Regions from separate parts of the Paenibacillus sp. NPDC055715 genome, predicted to be linked through region 3. Evidence: a T-box and tRNA genes for the amino acid it is inferred to sense, from the RefSeq annotation. Region 3 holds a T-box; the other regions hold tRNA genes.
The links. The T-box of region 3 lies ahead of leuS (leucine--tRNA ligase). A T-box ahead of a tRNA ligase gene usually reads a tRNA of that ligase, here a tRNA-Leu.
Positions count from the first base shown of each region.

Region 1: it encodes a tRNA-Leu, which carries the amino acid that the T-box ahead of leuS (leucine--tRNA ligase) is inferred to sense. The anticodon was not compared.
Region 2: it encodes a tRNA-Leu, which carries the amino acid that the T-box ahead of leuS (leucine--tRNA ligase) is inferred to sense. The anticodon was not compared.

Region 1 is NZ_JBSHGA010000001.1:424,145-432,157, forward strand. It holds partial or broken gene ACWGOO_RS01935 (FGGY-family carbohydrate kinase) at 1-689, opposite strand, end outside; gene ACWGOO_RS01940 (substrate-binding domain-containing protein) at 1,003-2,100, opposite strand; gene ACWGOO_RS01945 (hypothetical protein) at 2,163-2,504, opposite strand; gene ACWGOO_RS01950 (hypothetical protein) at 2,504-2,644, opposite strand; gene ACWGOO_RS01955 (hypothetical protein) at 2,813-3,016, shown strand; gene fabV (enoyl-ACP reductase FabV) at 3,148-4,320, opposite strand; gene ACWGOO_RS01965 (hypothetical protein) at 4,527-4,895, opposite strand; gene ACWGOO_RS01970 (CGNR zinc finger domain-containing protein) at 4,897-5,427, shown strand; tRNA gene ACWGOO_RS01975 (tRNA-Leu) at 5,552-5,636, opposite strand; gene ACWGOO_RS01980 (IS3 family transposase) at 5,816-5,959, shown strand; gene ACWGOO_RS01985 (GNAT family N-acetyltransferase) at 6,300-6,803, opposite strand; gene ACWGOO_RS01990 (hypothetical protein) at 6,889-7,404, opposite strand; gene ACWGOO_RS01995 (hypothetical protein) at 7,745-8,013, shown strand, end outside; gene nspC (carboxynorspermidine decarboxylase) at 8,004-8,013, opposite strand, start outside.
Region 2 is NZ_JBSHGA010000001.1:824,521-832,533, reverse strand. It holds gene ACWGOO_RS04195 (Tex family protein) at 1-1,505, shown strand, start outside; gene cmpA (cortex morphogenetic protein CmpA) at 1,610-1,744, opposite strand; gene ACWGOO_RS04185 (SprT family protein) at 1,906-2,427, shown strand; tRNA gene ACWGOO_RS04180 (tRNA-Asn) at 2,462-2,537, shown strand; tRNA gene ACWGOO_RS04175 (tRNA-Ser) at 2,539-2,627, shown strand; gene ACWGOO_RS04170 (HAD-IIB family hydrolase) at 2,722-3,177, opposite strand; tRNA gene ACWGOO_RS04165 (tRNA-Glu) at 3,420-3,491, shown strand; tRNA gene ACWGOO_RS04160 (tRNA-Lys) at 3,578-3,653, shown strand; tRNA gene ACWGOO_RS04155 (tRNA-Leu) at 3,669-3,751, shown strand; gene ACWGOO_RS04150 (MarR family transcriptional regulator) at 3,913-4,368, shown strand; gene ACWGOO_RS04145 (helix-turn-helix domain-containing protein) at 4,554-4,928, shown strand; gene ACWGOO_RS04140 (helix-turn-helix domain-containing protein) at 5,036-5,419, shown strand; gene ACWGOO_RS04135 (hypothetical protein) at 5,547-5,768, opposite strand; gene ACWGOO_RS04130 (hypothetical protein) at 5,965-6,261, shown strand; tRNA gene ACWGOO_RS04125 (tRNA-Leu) at 6,352-6,434, shown strand; gene ACWGOO_RS04120 (glutathione peroxidase) at 6,592-7,077, opposite strand; gene ACWGOO_RS04115 (hypothetical protein) at 7,214-7,369, shown strand; cyclic di-AMP (ydaO/yuaA leader) riboswitch at 7,542-7,717, shown strand; gene ACWGOO_RS04110 (hypothetical protein) at 7,833-8,013, shown strand, end outside.
Region 3 is NZ_JBSHGA010000002.1:223,812-231,824, forward strand. It holds gene yqeK (bis(5'-nucleosyl)-tetraphosphatase (symmetrical) YqeK) at 1-40, shown strand, start outside; gene rsfS (ribosome silencing factor) at 37-384, shown strand; gene ACWGOO_RS05410 (CvfB family protein) at 381-1,289, shown strand; gene ACWGOO_RS05415 (class I SAM-dependent DNA methyltransferase) at 1,293-2,066, shown strand; gene ACWGOO_RS05420 (tautomerase family protein) at 2,151-2,537, opposite strand; T-box leader at 2,727-2,984, shown strand; gene leuS (leucine--tRNA ligase) at 3,046-5,484, shown strand; gene comER (late competence protein ComER) at 5,465-6,310, opposite strand; gene ACWGOO_RS05435 (ComEA family DNA-binding protein) at 6,591-7,220, shown strand; gene ACWGOO_RS05440 (deoxycytidylate deaminase) at 7,307-7,825, shown strand.

The sequences.
Region 1 (8,013 bases), on a different contig from region 3:
ATGAGTGCTTGCCGCTTCTGTAGAACGTCCGGCTTCTTTCTTAATCGCCTTTAGCTTCTTCATCACCGGATTGCCTCCACGTCCAAAGTAGTCGTGAAGACGGCTGTATTCCTCGTACAGCTTATCATAGACGGCCGTGTTCTCCGGGATTGGTTTGAAGCTCTCGTCCCGTACACGAGCCATATGGCGCGCTGCTTCGACGATATCGTCATACCCTTCGGCCTCTGCTCCCGCAGCCACTGCCGCGAACATCGCAGCGCCCAGCGCAGGGGTTTGAGTAGAAGCTGCCACTTTGATCTCCCGTCCAGTTACATCGGCATAAATTTGCATCAAGAGACGGCTTTTCTGCGGCAATCCACCGCATGCGTACAATACATCTACTGGCACGCCGTTGTGATGGAACGCATCGACGATTTTACATGTACCGAACGCTGTGGCTTCCAGCAATGTACGATACACTTGTACGCTGCCTCTTTGCGCTCCAGCCACTCATGGACGTTCACGCCTTCTGCCGCAGCCTGCTTCTTCACCTCACCAGGAACAGCACGCTCAACGAACCATGCGAAAATACCTCCTACCGCCGACTGACCAGCCTCATAGCCGTAATAGCCCGGGATAATTCCGTTTTCTACAACACCGCACATGCCTTCGACTTCTTTTTCTTCCTCACCGAGCAGCATATTACAAATAAGACACTCCTTTTACTATCATTTCTGAAATCTGCAATGGAAGTGCTAATGATCTCATATCCTTGGTTTCGCTTTCATTATAAACTTGTACGTATAAGTTAGTCGGTATTTTTTTATACATTTTTTCACTACATAACCGTTTATTTTTTCAGAAAAAACATAGCAAAAACAGCCCGTTTTCTGCAATCCAGAAAACAGGCTTGTCCTGTACGTCGAGTGAGCAAGCCGAAATGCTATTAGGTATCAGAACTACAAGCCTTCCAACTTGTCTTTACATGTGTCCAAATAAAAATTGGCTCATATTTATAGGTTCTTATACGTCACTGACAACAGGACCCGTAGATTCACGGATAATCAGCTCAGGCGGAATAATCCACTGGCGATCCTCTTCGCGGAAGCCCTTTTCTTCGATCATCGACAGTATCGTATCAGCGGCGCGAAGCCCCAGCTCCTCTTTCGGGTGCCGGATTGTAGTTAGCTTGATTTCCGTTGCCGTTGCCAAAAAAGAGTCATCAAACCCAACCAGCGACAAATCATCCGGAATGCTCAGACCCGCCGAACGCACAATGTCCAACAAACGCACAGCCAGCTCATCATTATAGGTTACCCATCCGGTAGGACGCTCTCCCGGCTCCATACTCAGCAGCGCAGACGCACGCTGTAACGGAACCTCATTTTTTCCTTCTGTCCGGTAAGTGGTCACTGCATTCGGATGCAGCGTAACCCCATATTTGCGGTGGGCGGCTACAAATCCTTTCATACGGAGAATTCCCTGCATATCATCTGTTTTGAAAAAACCGGCTAACCGCCGATGTCCCAGCTTAATCAGATGCTCCGCAGCTAAGAATCCACCCTTCGCATCATCCACACGCAGACATGGCGCATCCATTTCCTCATACCGAGCATTAATCATTAAATAAGGAATTTGACGGTTTTCCATGGTCAGGTAATAATTCAGATTGGGATTGCGCTCTCCACTTTTGGTCGGCTCAATAATGATTCCACTCAATGGCTGACTTAACAGCATTTCCAAACACTGCCGTTCCTGCTCGGGGTCATTACCTGTGCTTGACAGCAGCAGCTTATAGCCCTGACGACTTAATTTGGATTCAATTCCCTGCACAATCGATGGAGAAATATAATCAGATATATAGGTCGTAATGACCCCGATGGTCCGTGGGTCCTTGGGCTGCTTGCTGTCCCGTGTGGCGACAAAGGTGCCCTTGCCCTGCATGCGAAACAGCCAACCTTCCTGTACCAGCTCACCTAACGCCTGACGTACGGTTTGCCGACTAACTGCAAATTGCTCAGACATTTCATGTTCAGATGGAAGCTGGCTTTGAGGCTTCAGCTTGGATGAATGAATCCATGACAAAATTTCCTGTTTAACTTGTATATATTTGGGCGCCATAATTTCCTCCGTCACTTGCAATATCGTGTACCCTTTTGTATTTCACGATTATAGCATATCGTTCATTTGTACATACAAATGTTACAGGAGCAGGATATGAGCCGTGCGGAGTGCACGCGCAAGCTGCCCTCGGTTACGCCCAGCTCGGCAATCGTAGACGGGCTACCGACCTGAGTCAGCATGCACGCATCTGCTCTGACGTGCGCAAGGTTCGATATACCTCCAAAGCATCCACAGCTTGGCTGGCAGCCAGGTCCCTGTACAAGTCCGCCAGCAAAAGCAGAAGCTACACCCACTTTGGCCCCATGCAAAACTTGCTTGCGTCCCTCCGCAATAAAATCCATTTCAATTGGGTGAGAAATGTGGTGCTCTCCCCCCGATGCTGGACGGGAATGATCAATCATCAGCACTTTAACACCTGCCTGGCTACCCGCAGCGCCTCATCACTCACCTCAATAAACAATTCGACCTTTCCGTAAGGGTGGTCGGTGTTGTTTGCCTGTGCCTCATCGTTCCATTGCTTGATCTGCTCATTCATATTCATCTCATCTACCTCTTGAAAAGGAATATTTTGCACAAAAATGATCCATAATAATAAAAGATTCTCTTTGAAAACGATTTCTATTTGGTTGTACGCACAAGTTCTTGTTTAAGTCCAGATGAAAAGTACAAGTTGCTTTTCAAATCCTGATTTCGAAGGGAAAAAAAGCTTATGAAATTCAGAACAGACATCGCTTGCGCACTCGGTTTACTGGCAGGCACAACCTTTGGCAGTGGTATCACCTTTTTGTTCGGCTGGCAGGCCTATCGAGCTCTAACCTCTGTATCTGTCTTCGGCGTTGCCGGGGTCATGATTACCATCGCTGTTTTTCGTCTGCTTCATCACAAATCGGTTTCTACGTCAGATCCCCAATAGTTTCGACTGCTGAAATGAGAACACTATACATTTGCCTAACATATAAAAAAACGGGCATCACAAGCCATTTATTTCGCTTGTAAGTGCCCGTTTTTTTATGTTTTCCGTACAATTCACGGTCTGCTACGATACTACTGAATATCTGGATTTACATCCAATTCATAATCAATTTCATCGAACCCGAATCCAAACAACTGAAGGAAATCCAGACGATATTGTTCAAGGTCACCCCGTTCAGACACATTTTCTGTAGTGATCCCGGACCAAGCCTCTTGGACAGCCTGCTGCACATCGGCTCTCATTTCCAAGTTGTCCAGACGAATGCGCCCTTCCTCATCGGTTTCCACTGCCGCTCCACTATATAGCTTCTCGAACAAACGCTGCGCTTGCTCGATACAGCCCTCATGTAAACCCTTTTCTTTCATAACCTTAAACAGCAAAGAAATATACAGAGGCACAACTGGAATAGCCGAGCTGGACTGTGTAACCAAAGCTTTATTTACAGAAACGTAAGCTTTACCATGGTAACGCTCCAGTTGCTTCGTTAAGGTATGGGCTGTGGCCTCCAGGTCATTTTTGGCTTGGCCAATGGTTCCTTTACGGTAAATGGCCTCCGTGATCTCTGGACCAATATACGAGTAAGCCAGTGTGGTTATCCCTTCAGCCAGCAGATCAGCTTCTTCCAGCGCCTTTAGCCATAAGAACCAGTCTTCGCCCCCCATTACCGTTATCGTATTTTCGATTTCCTCCTCCGTAGCCGGCTCCAGCGTAATCTCCGATACGACACCTGTATTGGTATTCACCGTTTTATCAGAAAAAGGCTGCCCGAGGGGCTTGAGAACAGAGTTGAAAGTTTCACCCGTATCAGGGTGCGTCCGTCGTGGTGAGGCGACACTATACACAATCAGATCTACCTTGCCCAGCTTTTCCTTGACCAGTTTCAACGTCTCCTGCTTGATTTCATGGGAAAAAGCGTCTCCACTAATGCTTTCTGCTATGTAGCCAGCCGCTCTAGCCGATTTCTCAAAGGCTACAGTGTTGTACCATCCAGCCGAAGCTGTGCGTCCTTCTGAAGCGGGGCGTTCATAGGATACACCTATGGTATCAGCTCCCATACCAAAGCTGGCAGCAATGCGAGAAGCCAGCCCATAGCCGGTGGAAGCCCCGATCACAAGTACCTTCTTGGCTCCTTGTATTGAAGGATTTTCTTTGATGTAGTCGATTTGACGATTGACATGAGCCGCACATCCTCCCGGATGCGCAGTAGTACAGATAAAGCCACGGATTTTCGGTTTAATAATCATTGCAAGTGTCCCCCTACTTTGGTATTCATTTAATATAGATGGAATGGTTGTCCAGTCATAACTATATAGCAAATCAGCTTGAGGCTCAACCTTTTACGGGTGTAATACAGCAGTCAGCATCTCATTCAAGGTTGCTGCCACCTTCAAGCTGGGATCTAAATCGGGGTCTAGTATAGCCACATTCATGCCTACTATTTGAGGTGATTTCAGCAAGACTTTAAGAACATCCGTGAGCGTTCCGCACTGAAGCAGGTAATGCCCTCCTTTTTTGCCTCTTCTATAATGCTCGGCAGGATCTCTATTTCCTTAATGACAATCATCTGGATGCACATCCAGATGAACCAGTCCGTAATTCCCCTTTCGCGCCAGCGCCAAGGCGCTTCCCAGCAGCACACTGCAATCTGATCCCCAAATAAAGTCCCGTCGTTATATGTGTACTTCTTAGGATATGCAGGCTGAGACAGCCTTGTAACAGCATGTGCTCCGGTCGCTGTGTGAAGACCTAACTCTTCGAGGACAGCGGGAAGCTTCCAACAGCCTCGTTCTCTATCGTCTGGGTGCCTGCTAAAGGCCAAGATTGGTGAGAGCACTTTCACCTTCGATCTATTAAATAGTTATGATCCCTACTATGACGAGCCGGAACGGCTTGACAGTCCGGAACAATTAAATGACCTATTGCAAAAGCATGGAGTGTTATGCGATGAAACAGTAACTCTGAAGGAGCTAACAGCCGTGCATGCTTACCGCGATAGACTGCGCGATTTGATTATTAGTGGAAGTGATGAACAACTGGGAGAAGTTCTGACGGAGTTTGATTTGCGTTCCCCTCTACGTCCACGATTCAATGCACAGGGAGACGGCAGCTTTCGTTATGTTTACAATCCGCCTGACAAAAACATAGGCAGCTTGGCCGAGCGTATTCTGGCGGTCTGTTCGCATACGCTCGGAAGAGAGCTGACCCTGTACGGAAGACCAAGACTTAAAGTTTGCATTTCAGATCCTTGCCGTAAAATATTTTCCGATCATTCTAAAAACGGACTACAGCGGTTCTGTAGCAAACGGTGCTCCACCCGTTTTCATGTCAAGAAACACCGGGAATCACAATGAAATATAGGGTCAGGTAAATGACTAATGCCGCTCATCCCTTTTTATTACCACTACTACTATAGATAACATAAAAAAGGTTCGTAATTGCTCATGCAGCAATTACGAACCTTTTTTATGTTAATGATGCGGTCGAGAGGACTCGAACCTCCACGGGGGGTTAGCCCACACGGACCTGAACCGTGCGCGTCTGCCAATTCCGCCACGACCGCATAATACGTAATCAACCCGATGTTTATCTATGTAACAAGGCCATAAATAATGTCCAGCACATATAATCACCGTAATTAAGATTATATCGCCCATAGAGAATAAAAGCAAGCCATTTTTATGTTATATTTTCTATGCATAATTCCCGAAAACTTGCGAAAATAACTGGATATCTCTTACCATATATGGCAATATGAACGCATCAGGAACGGAGGTGCGGGCACGTATTAATGAATACATGGATGACTACAACACTGATCGGTATCCATGGAAATTAAAAAAGATGACTCCTGATGAATACAGGAACCATCTATTAACAGCATAATCTAACTCTTTTCTTTTTTGTGCCCACAAATAGGATCACAGTTCAGACCGTCTACGGACGGTCTTTTTTATTTTTAACATCACACTATCGTAACAAGATTACATACTGGGTTAAGCAGCAACATGATCAAATCCGATTGAAAGTATATCGGTCCAACACCCATTCAAGAGGAATCCATTGATCCAGAAACTCGTAAAAAGGAATTAGTAATGGTTTGGACAAGACACAACCATCATGAAGGTACGCTGTCTCAATGAAACAAGGCTCTGCTCCCGTATGATTACAACCAAAGCAGAACCTTTTACATTTTTTATAAAAACCGATTATATACGTTCTCTCATTATAGCCCATAAACCTCGGTATATAAAATTTGTCTAAACGGAGCAAAATCCTGTTCTGTCAGCGCATACGGATAGCTCATAATTTGAAGCCTCAGATCGGCCTGTCCTTCCCTCAAAGGAGGCTGTGCATACTCAAAATCGTTGAGATGGAATCCCAAGCGTTCATAAAAACCAATTCTTCTCCGAGTCCATTCATCCTCAGGTGGCTCAACCTCCAGCACTACCGGTTTACCGGACTGTGAAATAAATCTGTTCATGAGCTTTTTACCTAACCCACCACCACGTATCGCCTGATCTACCGCAATATGCTCTACAAACCGAAAATGTGTAAATTCCCAGCCTGCCAGAAAAGCGACCGTATGCCCATGTTGATCCTTTTCTGTGATTAAGCGATAAGAAGGATGAATAAGCAGAGCATTTTGCGACGCAAAGGTTCTGCATTCCGTTTCAGGAAAAGAGGCTTCCATAATCGCATACACTTGGGAGAATTCAAGTTCATTCATTTTATATTTTCAACTCCTTTAATTTAACTTCAATTTCTAATTTAATCCAATAATATTAAATCACTGAAATCAAAATTATGTCTTTTTAGACCTTCTGTAATTCCATAAGCGTCTGCAAAATATGCTCCAACAGCTCTGGGATATCCTCCATCTGATCTTCATTAATTTGTCTGGAAAATTGAAGCTCGATCTTGTTTTGGTATGTAGCTACCTTCTCCCCATAAACAAAGCAGAGCGTTTGGACTGGCCTAAGATCCGGCTTCCAAATGTGCGTCAATATATCTTCAATCTGACTGCATTGTGTTTCAACCTCACGAATCTCCATATAGAAGCTGAGCAGCAGCACACATCCGGGGATCTGATCTTCAATCTCCAAAATTTCCGCAGCCAAGTTGTTTAAATCTGCCTTTAAGCGAATTTCTGCTGTCACACCGAGTCGTTCCGTCAGCCTGAACTGTATAGCGAATTCGCGCGACATCACAGACATTTCCAATCGATCAATCCGCTGTGTGACTTCAATACGTGAATCCAGATTATCCAGATCATATACTGCATTTTCCATAGCTACTTTTAAATTATCAAAAATCGTCGGGTCGAACATGTTCATTTCACCTCTGCCTGTCATTCTATATGATTCATTCATCTAGCATTCAAATAGGTTTTCAATCAAACGAGTATATCATAAATGTAGGCAGCCAAGAAATATATTGATTTTCCAGCAAAAAAGCTTTCTAACAAAACCTATAATCAACTGAATAAGAGCCATATTGGGTGTTCATATGTCTTGTAAAATGTTATTTATTGTTGATTTTTGTAAAACATCATATTAGGAATGTAGCTGTATCATAGAAGAATATAAATGGCCAGTTCGTAATGACACCAAGGGACCCTACAGATTTCTGTAAATTCATGACCGACCGTGCCGGAGTAAGAAGCAGGGGATGCGGGAAAACTACGATGTGTATACAATTCAGGGAGATAGATATTCTGAAAACTTTTTAGATACAAATGTTGAAAAAGATAAGGAATACTACCTAGCTGTCTCTGCACTAGAGCTTCAACCTGAAGGACATATATTTGACTATAGAGTCTCTTCTGCTAACTACACCAAAAGCCGCGTCCCTATCTCAAGGGGCGCGGCTTTTGGAAGTTCAGTTATTCCATTCGGTACACTCAATCATTTAAAGCCCCATTTATTTCTTACGACAGA
Region 2 (8,013 bases), on a different contig from region 3:
TGGCAATTAATCGCGGAGAGCGTGAAGGCATTCTCAAGGTCGGGCTGGAGGTAGCGCCTGATTCAATTCACAATTACGTCGCAGGTCAAGTGATTAAAGGCTCATCCGTCGTGGAAGAGCTGCTGCGCAGCGTCATTGAGGATGCGTATAAAAGGCTCATCGCACCCTCTATTGAGCGTGAGGTGCGCGCTGAAATGACGGAGAAGGGCGAGCTGCAGGCCATCTCTATCTTTGCGGGCAATTTGCGTAGCCTGCTGTTACAGGCCCCAATCAAGGGCCGCCGTGTGCTCGGTGTCGATCCGGCGTATCGGACAGGCTGCAAGCTGGCGGTTGTAGATGATACAGGCAAGCTGCTGGAAGTGGCAGTGACGTATCCGACACCACCGAACAACAAGAAGCGTGAGGCTGCCGAGAAATTCAAGCAGCTCATTGCCCAATATAGCATTGAGCTGATCGTCATCGGTAACGGAACGGCTTCGCGTGAAACAGAGCAATTCGTGGCTGAAGTCATCGCAGACATTGGTGACAGCAGCCTGGCGTACCTGATCGTCAATGAGGCAGGCGCGAGCGTTTACTCGGCCTCTAAGCTGGCGCAGGAGGAATTCCCGGATCTGGACGTGGCTGAGCGCAGCGCGGCATCCATTGCACGTCGTGTACAGGACCCGTTGGCTGAGTTGGTCAAGATTGAGCCGAAGGCCATTGGCGTAGGCCAGTACCAACATGATGTGTCACAGAAGCATCTGGATGAAAGCTTGAAGGATGTTGTAGAATCGGCAGTTAACCATGTCGGTGTGGATGTGAATACTGCTTCCTCGGCATTGCTGTCCTATGTAGCGGGCATTAACGCGACAATTGCCAAAAATATCGTGAAATACCGTGAGGAAAACGGCAAATTTAACAACCGTCGTCAGTTGCAAAAGGTACCGCGTCTTGGCGCGAAAACCTACGAGCAATCGGTTGGCTTTATCCGTATACCAGGTGGAGAAAATCCGCTGGACCGCACGCCGATTCACCCTGAATCGTATGCTGTCGTAGACCGTTTGTTGGCTGAACTGGGCATCAGCGCCCACGATCTGGGCACCAAGGCTGCGACGGAAGCGCTGAACGTGTCCAACATTGACGAACTGGCGGCGAAGCTGGAAGTCGGCGTGCCGACATTGAAGGATATTCTGGACAGCCTCCAGCGTCCGGGCCGTGACCCACGTGACGAGCTGCCGTTGCCTGTATTCCGCAAGGATGTGCTCAAGATCGAGGATCTGGCACCGGGCATGGAGCTTCAGGGAACCGTCCGCAATGTGATTGATTTCGGCGCATTTGTCGATATCGGCATCAAGAGTGACGGATTGGTTCATATTTCGCAGCTACGCAGCGGCTTCGTCAAGCATCCGATGGATGTCGTATCCGTTGGTGATAACGTGACCGTGTGGGTGCTGAATGTAGACTTGAAAAAAGGCAGAGTCGGTCTGACGATGAAAGCTCCGGCAGAAGTGCAATCGCAGGTATAAAACTCTAAAAATCCGTATAACCGCTTTATTAGGGTATAACAAAAGCCGGAATCTCCGAACCACTTCGGAGATTCCGGCTTTCATTTTTTTACTGCCCTGAACTTCTACCCATTGTTGGCATCAAACTCCACACCCGGTGCTTTATGATAAAAAAACCAACAGTCATTCAACAGTTTAATCTGGCGCCGGTCCTTTTTGTAAAAGGCCCGCATAAGCTGGTTGTTGAGCCATTGAGGCAAGCCAATCTCCTCCTCTGCGTTAACATTTGTATGTTTAGCATATGGGGTGGGTGCCTAAAGTGTGCTTATCAATTGGATGGCTTATGAATTGAGGGTTAGACTTTGGACGTTATTTTGTAATATGCTTGGCGGTATGGAGCAAAGGAGGAGAACGTGTAAGGATGGAGCCCAAGTCCCTTAGCAATTCGATGAACCATTCCATGAGCGATGAAGAGCTTCAGGAATGGGTGGAGCACATTTCAATGGAGAGTTTTGGCGTACCGTTTCGCCATCGTGCCAGCTTTAATTCGCGTCTGTCTTCCACAGGCGGTCGATATTTTATGAAAAGCCATCATATTGAGATTAATCCGCATCAGCTTGCAGCCAACGGGCGGTCCGAGGTGGAAAAAATTATTAAGCATGAACTGTGCCATTATCATTTGCATTTGCGCGGGATGGGCTACCAGCACCGAGATGCGGATTTTAAAGCATGGCTGGCCCGTGTAGGAGGGAGTAGGCATTGCCAAACTCTGCCGGGGAGAGCGGAACGAAGGCCGCAGCCCTATCGCTACAAGCTGGTGTGCGCCTCCTGTAGTCAGGAATACCTGCGGAAGCGTAAAATGAACCCCCAGCGTTACCGCTGCGGCAAATGCGGAGGCAAACTTCATCTACTGGCACTTGACGCACCCCCTGAATCATGGTAAATTAAACGTACTGTATGACGATTTACAGCAATGTTCCCTGATAGCTCAGTTGGTAGAGCACTCGACTGTTAATCGAGTTGTCACAGGTTCGAGTCCTGTTCGGGGAGCCATGGAGAGATACCCAAGTGGCTATAAGGGGACCCTCTGCTAAGGGGTTAGACTGCGAAAGCGGTGCGAGGGTTCGAATCCCTCTCTCTCCGTTGATTTTTCAGATCAGAAAAAGGACGCTTGTATGCATCGGAATGATGCTTGCGAGCGTTCTTTTTTGTCTATGAAAGCCTGTGGATTTTCAGTTTACAAGGTCGGCTTCGGGAGTCTAACCAGTATATTTAGAGGAGTATGAGCTAGGCCATTCTCTACATTGGTCAGGGTAACTTCAGAGCAGACGGCATTGATGTCTTCTTTTGCATTGCCCATAGCGATGCCCTTACCCGCCATCGTCAGCATCGGAATATCATTATAGCTGTCTCCTACAGTTGCGGCCTCCTCCATGGAAATACCCAGATGATCTGCAAGATAACGCAGTGCGTTTCCTTTGGAGGCATCCTTATGCTCCACTTCAAAGTTACGGTCTAAGGAAATGACCATGTTCAGGCCGGGGAATTCCCGATAACGCTCGCGTCCCCGGTTCAATTTGGCTTGATCAAAGGAGAAGCACAGCACGTTATAAATCTCTACATCCAGCGGAATGTCTTCATATGAGGGGATACGGGTATGCCCGGCCTGTTTCATCATTTGGTGCTTGAGCATACCGTCCTCTTCATGATTAATGCTCAATCCATGGACAGAAATGCCCCCGAAGAACCGTAGACAAAACGGTGCTCCTCTAGCTTTACCAGATCCCGGCGGGCGTGAATAAAGCAAATTTACGTAAGTAAAAATGCATTGTAATTCTCGGTAAACAACTTATTTTAAATTTTTTAAAATAAGTATTGTCATTCATTCTTCTATTTGATATACTCTTTCTTGTCGCCAAGTTGGTGTGAAAATGCGGCCCGTTGGTCAAGCGGTTAAGACACCTCCCTTTCACGGAGGTAACAGGGGTTCGATTCCCCTACGGGTCATTGTTGTCTTTATGGACTTCATGTTGCATGCTTAAGGGAAATTCTTGAGGTCTGATCTGATGGCAGACAACTTGGATGAACAGCACGAGCCATTAGCTCAGTTGGTAGAGCACCTGACTTTTAATCAGGGTGTCGAAGGTTCGAGTCCTTCATGGCTCACCATTTATATTTTATTATGCGGTCGTGGTGGAATGGCAGACACGCTATCTTGAGGGGGTAGTGAGCGTATGCTCGTGGAGGTTCGAGTCCTCTCGACCGCATAAATGGAATGAACGGAAAAGTCTCTCACGGTAGAGGCTTTTTTATTTGTGTAATGAAGAATAAAGTAGCCATACTTATGAAATAATGATTCCATAGTATAATCTAATGCCATAATGTTATAGAATGATAAGTATAAACTGATGAAGTGACGGTGAAAAATATGGACGCTCAACTGTTGGGAGATATATCAGAAAATATTTTGGGTTTGTTTCCGATTGTGAGGAAGAAATTTTTCACCTTCGGCACGCTCAATATTCCTTTACATTTGTCGCCTAACAACTTTCAGGTATTAATGCTTCTGCGGGAGGTGCGCTTGTCTACGGTATCTGATCTATCCAAACAGCTTAATGTCTCGCGTCCGAACATGACCCCTCTTTTGGACAAGCTGGTGGAGCATGGGTTGGCCGATCGCCAGTCGTGTGACTCGGATCGCAGAGTCGTGAATGTGGCGATTACACAAGAGGGCGATGCTTTTTGTGAGCAGGTGTTCAATACCTTTTCCGGTAAAATTCAAGAAAGACTGGTGCTTCTGTCGGAAGAGGATTTATTGCACTTGAGTGATACTTTGAACGAATTAAAGCGGATTTTTCTTAAAATCGACAACGCTACTACGTAATTGATGTAAGCAAACTGACGGAGGGCCGCCGTTTTCTTCGGAAAACAGGCGGTTTTTGTTGCATATTGTGGTATAATGAAAACCAACATACATAATTCGGGAATTTTAACATACGTGATCTTTGAAATGGAAACAGGAAACATGATATCGTTATTGGAGAGCCTGCTAGGGAGGAAGGGACTTCTATGCAATCTATTTACCAACGAATTGAGGAGCTTATCAAGGAACGGGGAATGACGAAAAAGGCGTTCTGCAAGCAGTTGGGTATTAGTACAGGGAATTTTGGTGATTGGAAGAGAGGCAAGACGACACCGGGCACGAATAAGCTCATTGAAATCGCTTCGTTTTTTGATGCCAGTCTGGACTGGATCATGTTGGGGCGGGATGTACAGGGTGAGGTGCTGAGGGAGTCGAAGGACCCTTATTTTTTTGATGCATATGGGCAACTGAATTGCCAGGGAGAGCAGCTTAGTAAAACAGAAAAGGATTTTATATTTGAGTATATTGAATTTACCCGCTTCCGTAAAGAGAAAAAGCAGGAAAATTCAACTACGGAATAAACGAGTGCAGCTATTAAAGTGATGATTACCGAATAAGTATGGTTGTAATGTTGGTTGGAATTTTGGGGATAGCTCAAGAAAAGTTAGGGTGTCGGAGGGGGATAATTTTGGGAGACCAAACGATTTATCAGCGAATTGAAGCCTTGATTAAGGATAGGGGAATGACGAAGAAGGCGTTTTGTGAAAAGCTCAAAATCAGCTCGGGGAATCTTGGGGACTGGAGAAGAGGCAAAACAACGCCGGGAACGATGCATTTAATCCAGATTTCGGACTTTTTTAATGTATCGCTGGATTGGTTAATGAAAGGCGTCAAGCCAGGTGAGGGCGTACTTCAGGAGCAGAAGGCTGCTTATTTTTTTGGAGTGATGGGGCCATTGAATTACCAGGCAGAGGACCTGGATACAGAAGAACAGAATTTCATATTAGAATATGTGGAATTTGCGAAATATCGTAAGCAAAAAGGTGAGAATGACAAAACACAGCCTGAATGATCTTCTCGCTAAAGATCACTCAGGTTAAAAACCCGTAAAACGGACCGGTGGGTTCGATTGACGAGTTTATTTGGTTTGCCGACGTTATAGCGTGCCGTATACTTGGGGGACGCTCACATCGTTGGTTTCAGAGTGGTGGTGCCTCCTTATAATCGTTATCGTCGATGTTGAGGATTGCAGCAACTTGTTTTCTGTGCCTTTGTGCTTTGCGGGTGCCGTGAATCAGATTGGACAAGCGTGAAGGCGGGATATTATGCGTTTCACAAAATGTTTTCTGATCCAGCCGAAGTTCGACAAGCCTTTGTTTGATGGCCCACCCGAAGGAGGTAACAGGCATTTTGTTGTTCAAGTGAAATCGCCCCTTACGGATTCTTGCGGAATAATTGGTGTGTTATAATAATCATCAGTAAACATGTTATAATTAACCATCTGAAACTATGATACACGTTTATACGTGTTTTTACAATCTTAAATACGTAATTTGGATAAAAATATTACTTATTAAAGTGATGGATGGTCTGAATAATCCATCGGGAGCCTGTTAATTGTACGAAATTGCAGTTGTATTCTGGATAAAAAAGCACTCTGTCACTGAAGAAAGTGGTGGGAGTGCTTTTGGCGTTGGTGCTGGAAGGGTGAAAACAGGCATCAGGGGGATGCTGGAGGCGTGTAATGGGGCAGGACGAAGAAATCAGTTAATTTCACCCGCGCTGGCGGTTGCTGCTCATATAGGGTGGCTGAACAACGATATAAAGGTTTTTGATAGCCATGCCATCGAGGGATGTGAGCTGAGGATGCAGATCGGTACGTACATAGTGTTCCAGGTCTTGCAGACAGGTTAAACGGCTCATTTAAAATATTTATTGTATTTATGTTTACAAATAGAATACAAGGGAGTATAATAAACCTGTTGCCTCGAAACATTAGAATTTGCGGTCGTGGTGGAATGGCAGACACGCTATCTTGAGGGGGTAGTGGGCGTACGCTCGTGGAGGTTCGAGTCCTCTCGACCGCATTACATGCAAGACACAGTTAAAAAAGCATTCTGACACGTTTTTAACGTGATTGGATGCTTTTTTTTGTTATATAAGCTGCACTAAAATATCCCTTTTTCCTAGCCACAGGAGCAGCCGCCTGGATTGGCTGCTTGTGAACGGTGATGAAGTGGCCTATCAGCTTTGCTGCAAGAGCTTCTCAATATCCCCCGCCAGTTTATCCGGAGTTGTCTGTGGGGCATAGCGCTTAAATACGTTCCCTTCGCGTGTAATCAAAAATTTAGTAAAATTCCATTTGATCGCTTTGGAGCCGAATATGCCTGGAGCTGTTTGGGTGAGGTAGCGGAATAAAGGGTGCGCCTGATCGCCATTGACATCTATTTTGGCAAACATCGGAAATGTAACTCCATAGTTGATTTGGCAAAACTCCGAAATGTCCTCGCTGGAACCCGGCTCTTGCTTGGCAAACTGATTGCTGGGAAACCCCAGGATTTCAAGACCCTGCTCATGGTATTGGTCATATAGTTCTTGTAGCGCCTTGTATTGGGGGGTTAGCCCGCATTTGCTGGCTGTATTCACGATGAGCAGAACTTTACCATCATATATGGACAACGGAATCTCTTTCCCTTGCAGAGTTTGTGCATCATATTCATAAACGGTCATGGTTTCCCTCCTGATTTGGTTTTCTACAATTAAATTGTAAGAAATTTAACGAAGGTTTGCAAGTCTATAATAGATGTAATGCGACGTCTGCAACTGTAAAATCGTATTTTGTCCAAAACGGAAAATTGCACTGCAAATGGGGCGAATTGCGTTGTTTCTCATCGTAAAAACAGGCTCAATCGGCGCTTATCAGGTGCATACAGCAGTTTTTCTTTCTCTTTTACAAAAAAAGGACAAAAAATGCTCTCCATACGCCAATATTGACATGCCTGATATTTTTGAAAAGAGATGAAAAACCGAGCTTGAAGGAGCTGGGAGAAGGATATTTATGTTGTAAGCGCTATAATTAATCTCTTATGCTCCAAAGGCGGATTTATAACCCCGCAGGTGAGCTTTACAGTATTCCTTGCGCGGGTGTATGATTCAGACGTAATTTCAAATGAAGTGAATGAAGCAGCAACGAATTGTCTATAGCGCTGAATTTTGCAGTTGCAAAAGCGGGGGAACCAAACGAGATCTATGCGGCTTTTAGAGGTCCGTGTGTCTCATGGGGTGAATTTTCCGGCCAAGTGCCAGAAATAGGGCGACTCTCACGTCCGAATCCGACAGCTAACCTCGTAAGCGTACAGGGAGAGGCAACAAACCGCCGTGTGCAGCCATGGTTTATTTTATCATGGGTATGTAAGAAGCCGGAGGAAAGCCTTTTTCCTTTGGCTTCTTTTTGTTGTCTTTTTATACCGGGAGAGGAGCTACTGATGGAAGGTCGGCTAATCATTGTCACTGCACCGAATGAATCGGGCAGAAATTTTGTGAAATTGCTTATGTTCAAAAAACTGGCGTTTGCGGTTCTTACGAATAGCGCTCAGGAGGAACGACAGCTCAAAAAAATGGGTGTGGAGCATATTGTTCGGATCAATACGATGCAAGCAGGGAAAT
Region 3 (8,013 bases):
TCAACAACTTAAACAGAGAAAATCGGAGGTTCATGAATGACCATAACTAATGAGAAATTAATGCAAATTACGGTTGAGGCCGCTGAAGATAAGAAGGCCATGAATATTGTAGCCCTTGACTTGCGGGGCGTATCCCTTGTCGCGGATTATTTTGTAATTTGCCACGGTAATTCGGATACCCAGGTACAGGCGATTGTGACGGAAATTCGCAAACGCGCTCATGATGAAGGTACGACAATCAAAGGCATTGAAGGAATGAATTCGGGTCGCTGGGTTCTGATGGACTTGGGAGATGTTGTAGTGCATGTCTTCCATCGCGACGAGCGCGAATACTATAACATTGAAAGACTTTGGTCAGACGCTAAGGTTGTGGAGAAGGTATGAATCTGATTGCTGGTACTTATGTCACGATTATGGTTGATCGTGAGGTATCCCCTTTCGGCTATTTTCTCACAGTTGGCGATCAGGATGTATTGCTGCATTATACGGAGCTGACACGTGAGATCGAGGTTGGAGAACGGCTGGAAGTATTTATTTTTCACGATACAGAGGACCGTTTGGCCGCTACTATGAAAAAGCCGTTTCTGTCGCTTGGCGAACTGGCAAAGCTTCAGGTGGCGGATGTGCATCCGCGTTTGGGTTGTTTTCTGGAAATGGGATTGGGTCGTCAATTGCTGCTGCCGATTCGCGAGTTGCCTGAGAATCGGGATTTGCATCCTCAGGTGGGTGACTACGTCTATGCCATCATGGAGCATGATAAGCAGGGCAGGCTGCGGGCGAAGCTGGCGGGTGAGCAAGAGCTGGCTCCGTTGTCCTTTCATGCACCTGATTCATGGCTAAATATGTGGGTGCAGGCGACGGTGTACAAGCCGCTTCAGATGGGTACGTTTGTCCTGGTGGACGGAGGCGTGCTTGGTTTTGGCGCGATTGGCATGATTCATTCCTCGGAACGCAACCGGATGCTTCGTTTGGGTGAAGAGGTTAAAGTACGGGTCACACTGGTTCGTGAAGACGGTCGGGTGAATCTGGCGATGTCGCCACGCAAGGAAGTGGGCCGTGATGAGGATGCGGATCGGCTAATTGCCTTTCTGAAAGAGCGCCCGGGTGGCGGTATGCCTTATTCCGACGCAACGCCGCCGGATATTATTAAGCAACGGTTCGGTATCAGTAAATCCGCCTTCAAGCGTGCGATGGGCAAGCTGATGAAGGATGGGCTAGTTACACAAAAGGAAAACTGGACCTACCTGGTGGAAAAAATGCCTGAACCGAAGGACGGGAATGGGGAATAAAATTTGGCTTCTTACCGGAAGTTTGCCTATGTGTATGATGAGCTGATGCAGGACATGCCGTACCCGGACTGGCTGCGTTTTGCTCGGCAGGCCTGGAATCAGCATGGTATGCCGCATACGGTGGCTGAGCTGGGCTGTGGAACAGGCTCCATTACGATTCCACTGGTCAACTCGGGCTTCGAGGTAGCTGGCATCGATTTGTCTTCAGATATGCTGGCGGTAGCCCGTCGCAAAATGGAAACAACCACGCAAGGACAGCGTTTGTTCCGTGAGGGCAGCATCCGCTGGATAGAGCAGGATATGAGGGAATGGAATTTACCGGAGCCTGTGGATTCTGTCATTTCTTTTTGCGATTGTCTGAATTACTTGCTGGAGGAAAAGGACATTGCTGCTACTTTTCGCAGAACGTATGCCGGCCTTAAGCCTGGCGGAACCTTTCTATTCGATGTACATCATCCCCAGACGTTTGTGCGTTACGATGAGGAGCAGCCCTTTGTACTGGACGAGCACTCCATCTCATATATCTGGACTTGTGCGTTGGACACTTCGCGCTGTGAAATTGAGCATCATCTCAGCATTTTTGCGAGAGCAGAAAATGAAGGACGTGATGTATATCAGCGGTTCGAAGAAATACACGTGCAGCGTGCCTACGACCCGGACTGGATGAAGACGGAACTGTCCAAAGCCGGTTTTCGCGATGTGAAGGTATATGCGGACTTTGAATGGGTAGAAGCAGTAGATGACGCAGCCAGATTATTTTATGTTGCTGTAAAATAGCGAATCTTCATCAAGCGAATATAGAAAAAGAAAGACGCTTTTCATGATGACATGAAGGGCGTCTTTCTGCATAAGAGATTCAAATTATATATTTACTTTATAGTTCAGTTGAAGTTCATCACCCGGTACACCGCGAATGCCCCAATTCTGTTTCGGTGTCTCAAATATAGTAATTTCAAGATCCTGCGGGGCAATGCCTAAATCGTTAATTTTTTGAAATAGCAGCTGGATGAGGTGCTTTTTAGCCTCTGTTGTTCTGCCTTCAAACACACTAATTTCAATAATGGTGTATGCCTCCGAGCGATCGTGGGTAAATACGAAGTCTTCCTGATTCATAGGGAAAAAACGATGAAACCTTTTGTCGGGGGGATATTGGAACGCATCCACCACAGCGGAATGAATCACATCTGAAAGTTGCTCCTTAATCGGATTCAGGGCTTCTTTTATTCCGTAAATTTTAATTTGTGCCATATCTCATCTCACCTTTCTCATCTCATCTCAACTCATCTCAACTCATTTCAATCTGGCTCGTAGTTATTATAAAATATTTCTCTCCGTGTGTCATGAAGCAAACGAATGAAGTTGGTGTTTAGCACCAAATGTAGTCCTTATTTGACTTTTTTCGCGGTTTTCAATATAATAGTGCCATTATTAACGGTTAAACAATCGCTGATGAGGAATAGTAGTTTTGTCTGGACATGTAGAGAGCCGGCGGATGGTGCAAGCCGATTGACAGTGCAAAGTGAACTCGCCTCGGAGATATGCGCCCAACGCAGGAATGCCCTATACAGGTGCTTGTACCCTGTTATTAACCCGCATCGGATCACCTCCGTTATCAGGTGCAAAGGGAGTAGAGGGCGAAGCACGCTTTCTGCTAACTAGGGTGGTACCACGGGAATATAACCTCTCGTCCCTAGCGCTGACACGCTACGGGATGCAGAGGTTTTTTTGTTGCATACCGTTTGAGGAGGAAATGACAATGACAGACACACAGCCGAAGCACGGCTATCAACCGCAAAGTATTGAACCAAAATGGCAGAAATATTGGGATGAGAACAAAACGTTCCGTACCGGGGAAGAGCCGGACAAACCGAAGTTTTATGCTTTGGATATGTTCCCGTACCCGTCTGGAGCTGGTCTGCATGTAGGCCACCCGGAAGGATATACGGCAACGGATATTGTTTCACGGTATAAAAGAATGCGCGGCTACAACGTATTGCATCCGATGGGTTGGGACGCCTTCGGTCTGCCTGCCGAGCAACATGCGCTGGATACGGGAGAGCATCCACGTGAAATTACGGTGAAAAATGTAAATAACTTCCGCCGTCAAATTAAATCACTCGGCTTTTCATACGACTGGGATCGTGAAATCAGTACAACAGACCCCGATTATTACAAATGGACACAGTGGATTTTCATCCAGCTGTATAAGCGCGGTCTGGCTTATGTAGCTGAAGTGCCTGTGAACTGGTGTCCTGCATTGGGAACGGTGCTGGCGAATGAAGAAGTAATTGACGGCAAGAGTGAGCGTGGCGGTCATCCGGTTATCCGCAAACCGATGCGTCAATGGATGCTGAAAATTACGGAATATGCGGATCGTCTGCTGGACGATTTGGAGGAGCTGGATTGGTCCGAAAGCATTAAGGATATGCAGCGGAACTGGATCGGCAAGTCTACAGGGGCAGAGGTTCATTTTCCGATTGAGGGCCATGACAAGCAACTGACGGTATTTACAACTCGCCCGGATACGCTGTTCGGCGCAAGCTACTGTGTGCTGGCTCCTGAGCAGGAATTGGTGGATGTTATCACTACACCTGAGCAAAAGGATGCCGTAAATCAATACCGTGAACAAGCTGCCCGTAAAAGCGATCTGGAGCGCACGGATTTGGCAAAGGATAAAACGGGTGTCTTCACAGGCGCTTATGCAGTGAATCCAGTGAACGGTGAAAAGCTGCCGATCTGGATTGCCGACTATGTGCTGGCTGGCTACGGAACAGGCGCGATCATGGCTGTACCAGGTCACGACACACGTGACTGGGAATTTGCGAAGCAATTCGGGCTGAATATCATTGAGGTTGTCCAAGGTGGGGACGTGGCTAAAGAGCCATACACCGAGGATGGTCCGCACGTCAATTCAGGCCCGCTGAATGGACTTACGAATGAGGAAGCCATTCCGAAGATGATTGAATGGTTGGAAGCCGAGGGTAAAGGGCAAGGAAAAGTGACGTACCGCTTGCGCGACTGGCTGTTCAGCCGTCAACGCTATTGGGGCGAGCCGATTCCGGTGATTCATCTGGAAGATGGAACGATCAAAACAGTTCCTGAGGATCAACTGCCACTCGTGTTGCCGGAAATGGATAACATCAAGCCTTCAGGCACAGGGGAGTCCCCATTAGCGAATGCGACGGACTGGGTAGAAACCATTGATCCCGAGACGGGCTTGAAAGCACGCCGCGAGACGAACACCATGCCGCAATGGGCGGGAAGCTGCTGGTATTACCTGCGCTATATTGATCCGCACAATGATAAAGAGCCTGTATCCAAGGAGAAGCAGCGCGAATGGCTGCCTGTGGATCTGTACATCGGCGGAGCGGAACATGCAGTTCTTCACTTGCTGTATGCCCGTTTCTGGCACAAGGTGCTGTATGATATCGGCGTTGTAGAAACGAAAGAGCCTTTCTACAAGCTGGTCAACCAAGGTATGATTCTGGGCAACAATAATGAAAAAATGAGTAAATCACGCGGTAATGTCATCAACCCTGACGATATTGTGAATACGTTTGGCGCCGATACGCTACGCATTTATGAGATGTTTATGGGGCCGCTGGAAGCGACCAAGCCATGGAGCGAAAATGGGGTTGAGGGAGCGCATCGTTTTCTGTCCCGCGTATGGCGCCTGTTCGTTTCCGAGAATGGCAGCCTGAACGATAAAATTACAAATGAAGGCGGCAGTGATGAGTTCAATCGGACTTGGCATAAAACGCTGAAAAAAGTAACTGAGGATCTGGATGCGCTGCGTTTCAATACGGCGATCAGCCAACTGATGATTTTTACCAATGATGCATACAAAGCAGACCGTCTGCCGCGTACAGCAATGGAAAACTTCGTGCAAATGCTGTCGCCGCTTGCACCGCATCTGGCCGAGGAACTGTGGCAGCTGCTGGGACACAGCGAAAGCATTACCTACGCGGCTTGGCCTGCTTATGATGAAGCATGGACGGTGGATGCCGAGGTCGAAATTGTGGTGCAGGTAAACGGTAAAATCGTGCAGCGTGCGACGATTGCCAAGGACCTTGACGCCAAAGCGATGGAGGCATTCGCGCTGTCGCTGGACAACGTTCAGCAGGCGCTGGCTGGTAAAACGGTCCGCAAGGTGATTGCTGTTCCAGGCAAACTGGTCAATATTGTTGCGGGTTAATCGGCTTTAAGCCAAAGGAGGCGTCTATCTTTTGCATGTCCTCCTCATACTTGTTGTGCGTAGCCCGTATCAGCTCGGGGAAGACACTGTGCAGGCTGATGTCCAGCAGTGCGAGGGCTTCAGCAGTAATACCTCCGGGAACTGCTACCCTTGTCTGCAACTCGGCTGGTGTCATTCCGCCCTCCGTAAGCAGCTTTCCTGTGCCGATAATCATTTCACCAGCCAGGGCGCATAGCTCCGTACGGTCTATACCTGTGGCCTGAACCGCAGCATGAATCCACTGGTCTATAAAAAAGGCTAGGAAAGCAGGGCCGCAGCTGGAAAAATCCGACGTAATACGCGTATGGTATTCCTTAACCCGAATCGGCCTGCTAATGTGGGACATAAGCTCTTCCAGAAGGGAGCGATCCTCCTCTGTAATCCGGCTGCCATGGATGCATAGTGAGGCTCCGCTGCCTACCTGGTGGGTAATGCTGGGAATAATTTTGGACACTTTGGCTTTCAGTGAATGCTCCAAGATACGTATCTGTACCGGACTTGTAATAGAAACGACGATTTGCTCTTCTGTAATGACGTTGCGTATTTCATCCGTTACGGTTTTTGATTCCAGCGGCTTCACGCAGATAAACAGGATGTCGCTATCCGCTGCCGTCTCACGGCTGGTTTGGGCTGCATGCAATCCTGGATAACGGTGGGCCAACTCGGCTACCTTGGAATACGTTCGATTGCTTGCTGATATTTGCTGTGGCTTAAGTGCGCCCGAATGAATAAAAGATTCAATCAGCAGACTTCCCATGCTGCCAGTCCCGATAAATCCAACTTTCATCGTTCAACGTCCTCCTTTCATACTTTGCGGTATAGACGCTGTCATTCTTCTTAGTGTATGCACCCGGTCTTGGCCGACATGACGAATTTTGTGTCTGAGCATGTTAGATCGTGCCCAAGGTCGTACCTCTCTTCGGAAAATGGCTCACAGCGAGACCGTATGGAGGTTGTTTACATCCTCCGGTTAACGGGAATAGGACAGGCTTGCTCTGTTCGATTGAGACGCTGTATTGAGTGGCTCACTTTCCTTAAATCTATGTGTAGAAGGGGACGAAATGGAAATGAACCGCGTATGGACTGGAACGGCAATAGTGCTTTCCCTAATCGGCAGTGGGCTTATTCTGTTTGCTGGTGGGCAGCGTCCAGAGCCGGAAGAAGAGTGGCAGTTGCTTAATCGTAAGGTGGAGCAGGCTTTAGTAGTAGAGCCAGATCAAAATGAGTCGCGGAGCAATAGCGGCCAGACTCAAGGAAAGCGTGTTGTAACGGAAGCCTCAGGCAAAGCTGAACGCAGTTCGGATGGCGAAGGGGCTGGCAATGTGAAGCGTGATGCTGTAGAGGATTCTGCTGGTGCATCGGTCGATGGGAATGAAAGCCCCCGTACCTTAAAGCAGTCTGAGGTGATGAATTCTAGTTCCGTTACTGGCGTTGAAAGCTCGAATGCCACGACGAACAGGTCGAATACAGCAGGCGATCCAGTTGCTTCATCTGCTTCCGGCGAAAAAAAGGTAAACATCAACACAGCGACTGCTGCCGAGTTAATGGAACTCCCAGGGGTTGGAGCTAAAAAGGCCGAAGCGATTCTGAACTATCGTAATCAGCACGGGCCGTTCAAACGTGTGAGCGATTTAGATCATGTGAAGGGTATTGGCGCCAAAATGTTGGCGAAAATGAAGCCTTACGTCAGCCTATAATTATATAAGTAGACGATGTGCAGGCTATCCTGGATGGCTTAGCGGATATATTTACGTTGTAACTTGTTTTTACGGGAGAGATGGATATGAGTGCAGATGTACGCAAGGACTGGGACACCTATTTTATGGATATCGCTTATATGGTATCCACCCGTTCGCGCTGCTCGCGGCGTCATGTTGGAGCCGTACTTGTACAAGGCAAAAAGCTTTTGGGCACGGCCTATAATGGTGCACCATCCGGGGTACCCGACTGCTCTGAGGCGGGATGTATGATTTCGGAGGAGTACGAGGTCGTTCATCGCGAGGGGCGGGAGGAAATGGTTAAAAAGCAGCGCTGCATCCGCACGATTCATGCGGAGCAGAACTTGCTGCTGTTCACCGACCGCATTGATCGTGAGGGGTCCTCAGTATATGTGACCGACCAGCCGTGCTGGACGTGTGCCAACATGCTGGCGAACAGCGGCGTTGTGGAGATCGTATACCACCGACCTTACCCAAAGGATTCCGACAAGGTTCGTGGCATGATGGAGCAAAAAGGAATTGCCTTCCGTATGCTGGATAACTATCATCCACCGAAAGAAACGCTGATGGATGTTATGAATTAAAATGCATGAATTAAGACATGGTGAATTAAAGAGTAACCGAGGAAGAACCTCTGACGAATGCTATTTTGTCAGGGGTTCTTTTTTGTTTTGCAGTTTGGACACAGAACAATATTTTGCTACCGGGAGGTGGTTGTATTCAAGCCAAACTTGTTTTAAGCAGACCTATCTTGACCCTTACTGTATGCTGG